DNA from 2 places in the Noviherbaspirillum sp. ST9 genome. Region 2 is predicted to be linked to the other one. Evidence: predicted binding sites of a transcription regulator. Region 2 holds the regulator's gene; the other holds the start of a gene.
The links. The regulator sigma-54, encoded in region 2, starts transcription at its own class of promoters, with help from an activator protein. The targets are predictions, from matches to a motif close to TGGCANGNAANCTGCTTT.
Positions count from the first base shown of each region.

Region 1 (5,547 bases), 320 kb from region 2:
GCTTCCAGGAAAGGTCTTGCCAGCCCAGTGTTTCGTGCTAAATTCATGCCGCAAAAATCAGATAGCCGGAAGCACCATGAACCTCGCAAGGATGATGACCGACAAGGTCTTTTTCGAAGACAGGCACGGGTCGCGCAGCGGCCCGTACAAGACGAAGTTCGGTGCCGACAGGATCACTGTCTTCCAGGACGAACTGCATGTCGCAGAAGGCGATCGCGTCATCCAGCCGCTGCCGGACGGCAGCGAACATGTGTATATTGCCGGCCCGGTGACCCGCACCGAGGCGCGCCGGAATATCCCTGCGCACTTCAGCATTGCGCTCGCTGGCGAAGCTGCGACGGTATCGGCCGCGCCGCGGGAAGACGAAGCGCACGTAGCGGCTGCACTCCAGCGCCTGGCCGACGGCATCGAACATTCGCGCTTGCCGGGCGAACAGAAGGACGAAGCCAGACGCATCCTGCGCATGCTGGCCGAACATCCAGTCATCGCCGCGCTCGCCGGGACGGACAAAGGATCGTAGCCTGGAATCCGGGATCTCTCAGCACACCCTGCGTTGGCCCCGGATTCCGTTTCACTCCATCCAGGCGACCTGTCGCTGTTCAGTTGCGTGTCGCACGGCGGTCCCGGCAACCGTACGATTGCGCCCATTCGCCTTGGCCTCATACAACAGCGCGTCCGCGCGTTGTATCCCCTGGTCGATCGACTCTCCGGGCGTCAGCTCGACCAGTCCGGCGGAGAAGGTGACGCCGAATGCCGTCTCCCCGATGCCGAAGACCAGCGACTGCACCCGCTGCCGATAGCGTTCAACGGCGTCCCGCGCGCCGTCGAGCGACGTGCCCGGGAGATACAGCAGGAATTCCTCGCCGCCCCAGCGGGCCAGCACGTCATTGTTCCGCAGCGCCACGCGGCTGGCTTCCGCGAACCGCTTCAGCACCTCATCGCCGGCGGCGTGGCCGTGCATGTCATTGATCTTCTTGAACCAGTCGATATCGAGCAGTGCCAGGCAAGCCGGCGGCCCCTCCGTCTTGCGGAGGTCTTCCTCCTGGTGCAGCAGTTGACCCATGTAGCGCCGATTGGGCAGCGAGGTCAGCTCGTCCCGCGTCGCCAGCACCTGGATATGCTCCAGCGCTTTCGTCAGCTCGGCCTTCTGCGCCTTCAGGGATTCGCGCAACTCGCTCAGGCGGCCGGTCAGCGTCGCCACCACCAGCAGCATGGAACCGCTCAGCACGAAATGAATGATCTCCGTTTTCGCATCGAACACATCCGGCGCGGCAAAGCGCATGGCCACCATGGTCGCGCCCAGCAGGCTGATGGCGAAGATGCTCAGCGAATGCGTTTTTTTTGCCTCCAGCGTAAAGGCGCAGAACACGAGGATAACGGTCAGGATGACCAGGGAGGCGCCGCGCAACGGGCCCATGACGGAGTAACCCGCCACCGTGCACAGGATGGCGAACCGTCCCTGGTAGACCGATAGCTGCGAGGGCGTGAGCTTGAGGCGCTCGCACTGGCGAATCAGGAGGTAGAAAAAGGCATGTCCCGTAAAGGCGATCACCGTCAGGGCAATGACCGGCACGGCCCGCGCCACGCCCGACAGGACTTCCACCCACAGGATGGACAGCGACAGCAGGTAAAGGAGCACCGTCGCACCCCAATACGTCACCAGCCGGCGCATCCTGGCGTCGTCGCCGGCGAAGCGGTTCAACACAAGGCGGCCGATCCTCATGCATCGTCTCCGTTGCTTTATTTTTATGAACTCGCCTGAGGCGATTGGGCTGGGCCGGTGCGCCACGCACAGGCCATTAACCAATAGTTACTATACAGCAATATTAAAGGAGAATTCGCGGGATCGGGGCCGTGCACGTTGATCGCGCGCAAGCCTCATGCACTGTTCGGGTGCGTGCACAGGACTGCAACCGACGACTCCAGCCCCTTGGCGATCGAGATCCGGTCTTTTCCCGCGCGCTTGGCTTCGTACAGCGCGTCGTCGGCGCGCGCAATCAGGCTCATGGACGACTCGCGGCCATCCGATACCGTCGCTACGCCGATGCTGACGGTATAAGCCGGCACGCCCCAAGCGGAAGGTTTGCTTGTCGCCAGCCGCAGGCGGTTGGCAATGACACAGGCCTGCTCGACCGAGGTGTCGGGCAGGAGGACGACAAATTCCTCGCCGCCGTAACGGCCAAACAGGTCGGCGCGACGCAACTCGCCCAGCGCCTTCTGCGCGTAATCCACGATCACCTGGTCGCCGGCGATATGGCCGAGCCTGTCGTTGATGTCCTTGAAATCGTCGATGTCGATCATCAGCAGCGAGGTGAACCGCCCGCGCGGCGCGCCCTGGAGTTCGCGCTCCAGCAGGTCAAGGAAGGCGCTGCGGCGCCGCGCGCCTGTCATGTCGTCATGCGAGGCGGCGTGTTCGAGCATCGCCCGCAGCCGCTGATTCACCATGAGGATGAACCCGACGCCCAGCGCGACCACCGAAAACGAAAACGTCCCCATGTAGATGTGCTGCAGGATCGAGACGTCCTTGAAGGCGTCGTTGTTGACCGGCTGAAGCAGCGCGGCCATGAACCGGACAAGGGATACCCCGCCGGTAAACAGGAAGACCGCACCGGTAAACCATTCGGCGAAGTGCTGTGTCGTCAGGCGGAAGACCATCAGGGCGCACAGGCCGAACAGCGTCGCGTTGGCCGCCGTGATGAGGAGCAGGCGGAGCCGGTAATCGTCCTCGATGAAGGTCGGCCAGAACAGTCCGAACGACAACACGGTCAGGAACAGGGGAAGGACGCGATGGTGGCGCGGCAGCCCCCCGAACTCGCGCGTGCCGGCGTACATCAGCATGATGCCGCCGACCAGCAGGATGTTCGCCAGGTAGCTGGTGAACACGACCGGCACGCTTCCCCTGAGCGCGAACAGGACGGCAGCCGCCGTCATGAGGAAGTACGCCCTCGCCCACTCTTTCAAGCCCTTGATCTCCGTGGGGAAGCTGCGCTGCAGGACAGCGAAGACGAACGCGCAGAGGAAGCCGAGGGCCGCCGAGATGATGATGAACGAGCGAGGGTCGAATCCCAACATGGTGATCGCTTTCGTGAAGCACGCCCTGGCTTGCAGTCGGTAACCGGAAGTAGGGTATTGGGTGGGGGCAGGACGCAGCCAGCGAGTCCCGCAGCAAACATTGCATGGTCGCAGCGTGACCGGCGCTGCGCAATCCCATGGAAATGGTAGGGGAAATGACGACAATCACATGGCGGAAGGCAGCTAGATGGGCGCTTTTACCGCATTTGTCGGTGGATCTTACACATGCTGTCGAAAAACTTTACAGCTGCGTCGCGCCGTCATTGTATATATTTCCCAACATATTGTTTTTAATAGCCTTTTACTTTCGGGCGCGTAACTTGCTACATGGTTACAAGAAGTACCAACTAGCGCTAACCTTCTTTCAGGGGAAATAAATACATGACAACATTCAAAACGCTTTTGTCTGCCTTCGGCGCCGCGGCCCTCGTGTTTGCAGGCAGCGCAGCGCAAGCCGCTGTCATCACGGATTTCATTGACCCGGCGCCCGACGTCAACGTCACCTCGGCGTTGCCCTACTCCTTTACCCATGACATTACGGATGGCCTCGACGGCTTTGTCGTCGGTTTCGACACGATCAACAGCGCGACCCTGACGATCAGGCTGATTGACAACGTGAGCAAGGACAAGCCGAACAACGAGACATTTACCTTCAATATCGGGAGCAACGGCGCCTCGCAAGTGTTCAATGGCTCCAATGTCCCGAACGGCAATACGCCCACGCCGTACGACATTACCCTGGTCGCTTCCCTGCCTGACCTGATCCTGGACGGAAAGCTGTCCGTCATGCTCAAGGCCCTCACCGGCGATTACATTTTCACCGACGCGACACTGTCGGCTGACATCACGCGCGGCGTCACGCAGCAATCTCCGGCGACCCAGGTTCCCGAGCCTGCAACGGCGTTGCTCATGGCGATCGGCCTGGCCGGTTTCGGATGGCGCCGCAAGAGCAAGCGCACGGCCTGAGCGAAATGCACGCATGAAAGAGCCCCGACCGTTCGGGGCTCTTTTTTTTGGAACAGCCGGCTCGGATAGACGCGGCCCCTCGCGCGTCAATCCTTCCCCACCACCTTGTCCACCACGCCGCACGCGATGCGCGCGCCTGCATCGCCTGTCGCCAGCGTCGTCGCGTCAGGGGCGGCCGCATACCGGGTCGGGATGTTCGCGTAGTTGTCCGGTCCGGCATGGACGATGACCGCGCTGCCGTCCGCATCGAACAGATCGGCGACCGAGAAGCGATCGGTATTGAACCGCGCGGTCGCCGTGCCGTCGGCATTGACCAGCAGGACGGGGAAATCGCCGCTGTGGTCCCTGTGGGTGTGCGCATCCTGATCGAAGTGCCCGCCGGCCGAGGTGAACGGTGGAACGCATTCGCCCACCGCATGGACATGGAACCCGTGGAAGCCCGGCGGAAGGTCATGCACCTGCGCCTGGACGGACACCGTCCCGCTGCCTTCCTGCGTGAGCCTCACCTTGCCCACCGGGTTGCCAGTTGTGTTGTACAGCTTCACGTCGGCGCTGAGCTTCTGCGCCGCTGCAGGCGCAGCGAGGACAGCAAGCGAGGCCATCAGGCTCAATGCCGTACCCAGACGGGCCGGGACGTTTTGACGAACATTCGCTGCAATAGGATTGCGCTTCATGGGGATTCTCCTCTTCTGGGGTTGCCGTTCGGTAGGAACCGGTCATCCGGAGTGGCGATGTGCCGGCGGGACGGAGAAGGGGTGCTCGCCAGCATGCAAAACAGACGGCACCCGGAAAAGCTCGCTCGATCTTAATGAAGCCGCATCCCCGCCCGCTTGATAAAGATCACTGAATGACAGCAGCCGCGGGATGTTGCCATGGCAAGATCTAGCCATGCGACCTGCTACCATCCAGAGGCAGTCAGGCCCGCGTAATTCCGGAACGCCCCGGCAACATTCACAAGAAAATCAGGAGGAGAACCATGCCGCTCGTGTCCATCACTGCCCAGGGCAAGAAGTCACGGGAGTTCAAGCAACGCGCCTTCGCCGCGGTTCACGGCGCGCTCGTCTCCATCGGCGTTAGCAAGGATGACCGCTTCCTGCGCTTCATTGAACTCGATGAATCGTCTTTTGACTATCACCCGACCTTCCCTGACGCAGCCTCGCCCCGGACGTCGGATTTCATGCTGATCGAAATCCTCCTCGGCGCAGGGCGGAGTGTCAGGATCAAGCGGCAGCTGGTTGAGGGGATTGCACAGAGACTGCGCGAGCACGGCTTCGATCCCGAGCACGCGATGGTGTGCATCCAGGATGTCCCGTGGGAGAACTGGTCGCCGGCGGGAGGACGGTTGCCGCACGCTTAGCGTCGACAGATTGGGCGGACCGGCCAACACAATCTTTCACGAACTGAACCACGCCCAGATGGCGGATGCGTTCGGCGACGCGAATGCGATCGCGAAGCTGAAGGAATATCTGCCTCCGACGATGGGGGTTTTGCCGACCCTGTGATCGTTAA
Region 1 is NZ_JBLWFR010000004.1:181,942-187,488, reverse strand. Features, by position in the region: gene ACNOHI_RS09980 (hypothetical protein) at 77-520, shown strand; gene ACNOHI_RS09975 (GGDEF domain-containing protein) at 572-1,723, opposite strand; gene ACNOHI_RS09970 (GGDEF domain-containing protein) at 1,879-3,072, opposite strand; gene ACNOHI_RS09965 (PEP-CTERM sorting domain-containing protein) at 3,454-4,038, shown strand; gene ACNOHI_RS09960 (superoxide dismutase family protein) at 4,125-4,712, opposite strand; gene ACNOHI_RS09955 (tautomerase family protein) at 5,015-5,395, shown strand.
Region 1: a site for sigma-54 is predicted at 3,382-3,399, ahead of ACNOHI_RS09965 (PEP-CTERM sorting domain-containing protein). Genes of this name have one in related genera too.

Region 2 (5,547 bases):
TCACGCACATCATGAGCGGCGAGCGTTTGCTCATGGTGTCGAGTGCTTTTCGTGCAAATGCGCTGTCGTCTTTCCTGAGAGAGTCCGCAATCGACAGCACATCGTCATGTGCAAAATGCCGGTCGATTGCGCTGCGCTCGGTAGCGAGCACGCTTGCTGCAGGTTCAGCCTGCGATGCGAATCGCGACGCGAATTCACGAATGGCGTCGGGCAGTCCGGAGGAATCTACGGACTCAAGCATGGCGGAGAGCGAAGCAAGTTCCGCAGCAGGCACAAACACGTCGGCGAGGCCGGCATACAGGGCATCGGCAGCGCCGATGGTTTCGCCGGTGACGCCGAGGTAAGTGCCGATTTCGCCGGGCACGCGCGACAGGAAATATCCCCCGCCCACATCAGGGAACAGGCCAATGTTCACCTCCGGCATCGCCATCTTCGTGCGCTCGGTGACGATGCGCAGTCGGTTGGATTCGCCCCCTTGCGCAACACCCATTCCACCCCCCATGACGATGCCGTCCATGACGGCGACATACGGCTTGGGATAGAAGTGGATGAGATGGTTCAGTGCATACTCTTCCGTGAAAAAGTCTTCCAGCGATGCGCTTCCGCCCTGCGGATTCGCCCGTCCCGCGTCGTAAAAGAAACGTATATCGCCACCCGCACAAAACGCACGCTCGCTGCTACTGCGGATCGCCACTGCGCGCACCGCACTATCGCTGCGCCACGCGATCAATGTCGTCGTGAGCGCGCGAACCATGTCGAGCGACAGGGAGTTCAGTGCTTTGGGGCGATCAAGCGTGATGAAGCCGATGTTGTTCTTGATATGGGTCTGGACGAATTCAGTCATGGCCGGCAAGTAAGTACGGGAAGCGGATCATTGTATCGGCAATGCCAGAAGCTCGCAGTCGCACGCCCGACATTCGCCGCGTGGCGGCGGCCAAATAAAAAGGGCGCATTGATGCGCCCTTGATCGTCATGGCCCTGACGGGCCGGAGAAATGTCACGCAGCGGCCGATGTGTCCGGCATGCGCTTGAACGATTCGTGCTGGTGGTCCTGGATCTTTGTCTTGTACTTCAGTACCTGACGGTCCAGTTTGTCAATCAATGTGTCGATGGCAGCGTACAGGTCTTCCGCAAAACTCTCGACATGAATGACGTTGCCCCGTAGTCGCAGATTGACTTCTGCTCTCTGTCTCTTTTCCTTTTCTGACGGTTTTTCCACACCCAAGATGACTGCGATATCAATGACATGGTCGAAATGGCGGATGATGCGTTCCAGCTTGGTTTCCGTATATTCGCGGATGGCCGGTGTCAGTTCGAGGTGATGTCCACTGATTGTAAGATTCATACAGCGCTCCTATGGATGGCGTCGCTGGAGGTTCGCACGTGCCCGCGTAGTCGAGCTACGCCGAACACAGCAACTACACTACAACACGAAAGCTACAGGGATTTGCGCAGATTGACTGGAGGGATTTTCAGGGCTTCGCGATACTTCGCGACGGTACGTCGTGCCACGACCATGCCTTGCTCCCCCAACATATCCGCAATTTTGCTGTCTGAGAATGGATTCTTGGGGTCTTCTGCTCCTATCAATTGTTTGATCAGCGCGCGGATTGCCGTCGATGAAGCTTCGCCCCCCGCTTCTGTGGCGACGTGGCTGCCGAAGAAGTACTTCAACTCGAACATGCCATGGGGGGTCAGCATGTACTTTTGAGTTGTCACACGAGAAATAGTACTCTCGTGTAAACCCAGTGTATCAGCAATTTCACGCAAGACAAGAGGGCGCATGGCGACGGCGCCATGGGAGAAGAAATTGCGTTGGCGGTCGACAATCGCCTGGGCGACGCGCAGGATCGTGTCGAAGCGCTGGCGCATGTTCTTGATCAGCCACTTGGCTTCCTGCAGCTGCGAAGTAAGCGACCCCTCACCCTTGCTCTGCTTGAGGATGTTGGCGTAGAGGGCATTCACGCGCAGGCGCGGCATGACGTCATGGTTGAGGAAAACCTGCCAGCCGTTCTTTGTTTTCTTGACAATGACGTCGGGGACGACGTAATCGGACGCATCCGAGGCAAACAGCGCGCCGGGGTGCGGATTGCAGCTGCGGATGACCGCCTGCGCCTCACGCAGGTCTTCTTCGTCGCAGTCGAGTGCCTTCTTCAGCTTGTTGAAGTCGCGCTGCGCGAACAGGGCGAGATGATTTTCGACGATGTCCAGCGCGCGGCGGCGCGTCACGAGCGCAATTTTCGGAAAGCGACGGATCTGGATTGCAAGACACTCGGATGCATTGCGTGCACCGACGCCTGCGGGCTCAAAGCTCTGGACCAGTTTCAGTGCGACGGCGAGTTCCTCGAGTTCGATCCCGAGCTCTTCCGGCAGACGTGCGTGGATTTCCTCGAGCGGTTCTTCAAGGTAGCCGTTGTCATTGAGCGCGTCGATGATCAGTTCGACGAGTGCGCGGTCGCGATGCTCGCGCACAGTGACGCGCATCTGCTCCAGCAGGTGCTCGCGCAGTGTGACTTCGTGGGCCTCGAGCTGAGGGCGTGCGTCGTCGTCTTCGGGCGCCTTTGAGGTGCGCGCGACGTCGTCGAAACTCCAGTCGCTGTCGCCGGAGCTGGCATCCGATCCCTCTGCGTTGCCACCTTCAAACGCACCTTCGGGTTCTTCGGATGAAGACGCGCTGCTGCTGCCTTCCGCTGCCGGTGCTTCCGTCGTGCTGCCGTTTGCCGTCGGGGATGCGCTGATGGCGCCGTCAGCAAGCAGGCGAACGGAATGGTCGAGGGGATCGTCGACCCGCTCCAGCATCGGGTTGTCCGAGAGGATCTGTTCCAGCTCCTGGTGCAGCTCGAGCGTCGACAGCTGCAGCAGGCGGATCGACTGTTGCAACTGGGGCGTCAGCGCCAGATGTTGCGAGATTCGAAGTTGGAGTGTCTGTTTCATACGTTCTGGTCTTCTTCCGTCACATCCGGAAGTGTTCACCCAAATACACGCGCCGCACCGACTCGTTTGCAATGATGTCGTCAGGACGGCCGCTTGCCAGGACTGAGCCCTGGTTGATGATATAGGCTCTGTCGCAAATGCCCAAGGTCTCCCGCACGTTATGGTCGGTAATCAGCACGCCGATGCCGCGTTCCTTGAGGAAGCGCACGATGCGCTGGATTTCGATGACCGCGATCGGATCCACGCCCGCAAACGGTTCGTCGAGCAGCACGAAGCGCGGGTTGGTCGCCAGGGCACGCGCGATCTCGACGCGACGGCGCTCGCCGCCCGAGAGCGAGAGCGCCTGGTTTTCGCGCAGGCGCTCGATCTGCAATTCGGCGAGGAGCGTGTTCAGCCGCTTGTCGATTTCAGCCTTGGAAAGCGGCTTGTCGTCGATACGTTGCAATTCCAGCACCGCGCGGATGTTGTCCTCGACGCTGAGCTTGCGGAACACCGACGCTTCCTGCGGCAAGTAGGACAAGCCGAGCGTGGCGCGCCGGTGAATGGGCAGGCGGGAAATCGCGACGCCGTTGAGATCGATTTCTCCGGCGTCCGACGGCACCAGCCCCACGATCATGTAGAACGACGTTGTTTTGCCGGCGCCATTCGGACCGAGCAGGCCGACTACTTCACCGCTCGCAACTTGCAGCGAGACATCGTGCACGACCTGGCGCGTGCCGTAGCTCTTTTGCAAACCGTTGACTACCAGTGTGCTCGTCATCTCATTTGTCCTTTGATTCGGAGCGTGGCTGGATAATGGCCTTGATACGGCCGCCGCCGGGCTTGTTTGCACCGGTCGCCGTGTTGTTCACGGTGAAAAATTCGGCGCGGCTGTCGTAGGAGATGAACTCGCCTTCAACTTCGTCGGTCGGCTTGTTGCCTTCGAGGCGGCGCATCTTTGCCTTCGAGAACAGTTTCACCATTTCGGACTTGCCGTCGTATTCGATGCGTTCTGCTTGACCTTCCATCCACTGATTCGGGCCGGCGTCGCGCTTCTGGCGAAAGGTCGCCACGCCGCCAGGCGGTGCGAACAGCGTCGCGAACTGGTAGCCGGCGGGATCCTGCGATACCACCAGCTTGTGCGCGCGCATGATCAGCGTGCCGCGCGTCAGGATCACGTTGCCGGTGAAAGTATTGACCTGCTTGATGTCGTCATAGGCCATCTGGTCGGCCTCGACATTGGTCGGCTTGTCGGAATCGGCTTTTTCCGCGTGCGCATTGCCTGCGACCATCGCGATCAGCGTCATCAGCAACAAGAAAAAATGTTTCATGAAAGATCTCGAATAGGAAGCATCAAGTTATACCGAATCAGCGCACGCGGGCTTGATACGTGCCATGAACATTGCTCGTCAGGTTGAACTCCCGCGTTGCATTGTTCGCCACCATGCCCGTACCCGTCAGCTTGGCGCGGTCCGTCGTGATTTCAACCGGCTTGTCGGTCTTCATCACATCGTCGTCCGGAAGCACCAGCATGTACTCGGTACGGATACGAATCGGCTCCGCCGTTGCGGATGCCGGCCTGTCCATGCGCACGTTTCGGTACAGGTGCACCTGGCTGTTGTCGCTGTTGACGCGCGCGCGCTCCGCACGAATGGTCATCGGTGCATTGGCATCGCGGATATTGCTCACGACAGGATTCACGATGTCGTACGAATCATCCTGCGGATTGTGCGTCATTCTTTCGCCGGCAACATGGTATTGCGCCGAGCCTGTCTTCGACAACTTCACGTAGCTGAACTTTTCAACGTAGAAATCAGGTTCACTGCGCTCCGGGCTCGGGACAACCGTATCGGTCGCGCGGCGCATGACTTCGTACAGCCAGAAACTGGCCAGTGCCAGCACGACCAGCGGCGCGAGTGTCATGAATAACCGGATGCGCCATGGCCGCATGCTCTGCACCTACTTCAGGTAGGGCGCCAGCGCCGCTTCGTAATTGCCCTGGGCGCGCATGATCAGGTCGCACAGCTCGCGCGCCGCACCTTGACCGCCATTCGCCTTGGTCACGTAATGCACGCGCGATTTCACTTCGCCATGTCCATTCGGGACACTGGCCGCGAATCCGACGCGCAGCAGGATGGGCAGGTCGATCACGTCGTCGCCGACGAAGCCGCATGCTTCCCGCGCCGTGCCGGTCTTGGCTAGCAGTTCTTTAAACGCTTCCAGCTTGTCGTGCACGCCTTGATACAGGTGCTGCACACCGAGATCGGCCGCGCGCTTGGCGACGATGGCGGACCTGCGCGCGCTGATGATCGCGGTGGCCACGCCCGATTGCTGCAGCAGCTTGATGCCGTGCCCGTCCAGCACGTTGAACGTCTTGATCATTTCGCCGTCGGGGGCGTAATGCAGACTGCCGTCGGTCAGGATGCCGTCGACGTCGAAGATCATGAGCCGGACTTGCGCTGCCCTTGCCAGTATGTCTTGCATCAGATCACCTTTGCGCGGGTCAGGTCATGGATGTGCAGCGCGCCGACGAGCTTGCCGTCGGCATCGGCGACCAGCAACTGGTTGATCCGGAAATGCTCCATCAGCTCGACGGCCTCGACCGCGAGCTGATCGGGCAGGATGGTGCGCGGA
Region 2 is NZ_JBLWFR010000004.1:502,335-507,881, forward strand. Features, by position in the region: gene ACNOHI_RS11535 (enoyl-CoA hydratase/isomerase family protein) at 1-844, opposite strand, end outside; gene hpf (ribosome hibernation-promoting factor, HPF/YfiA family) at 998-1,345, opposite strand; gene ACNOHI_RS11545 (RNA polymerase factor sigma-54) at 1,438-2,934, opposite strand; gene lptB (LPS export ABC transporter ATP-binding protein) at 2,954-3,694, opposite strand; gene lptA (lipopolysaccharide transport periplasmic protein LptA) at 3,696-4,244, opposite strand; gene lptC (LPS export ABC transporter periplasmic protein LptC) at 4,282-4,863, opposite strand; gene ACNOHI_RS11565 (KdsC family phosphatase) at 4,873-5,397, opposite strand; gene ACNOHI_RS11570 (KpsF/GutQ family sugar-phosphate isomerase) at 5,397-5,547, opposite strand, start outside.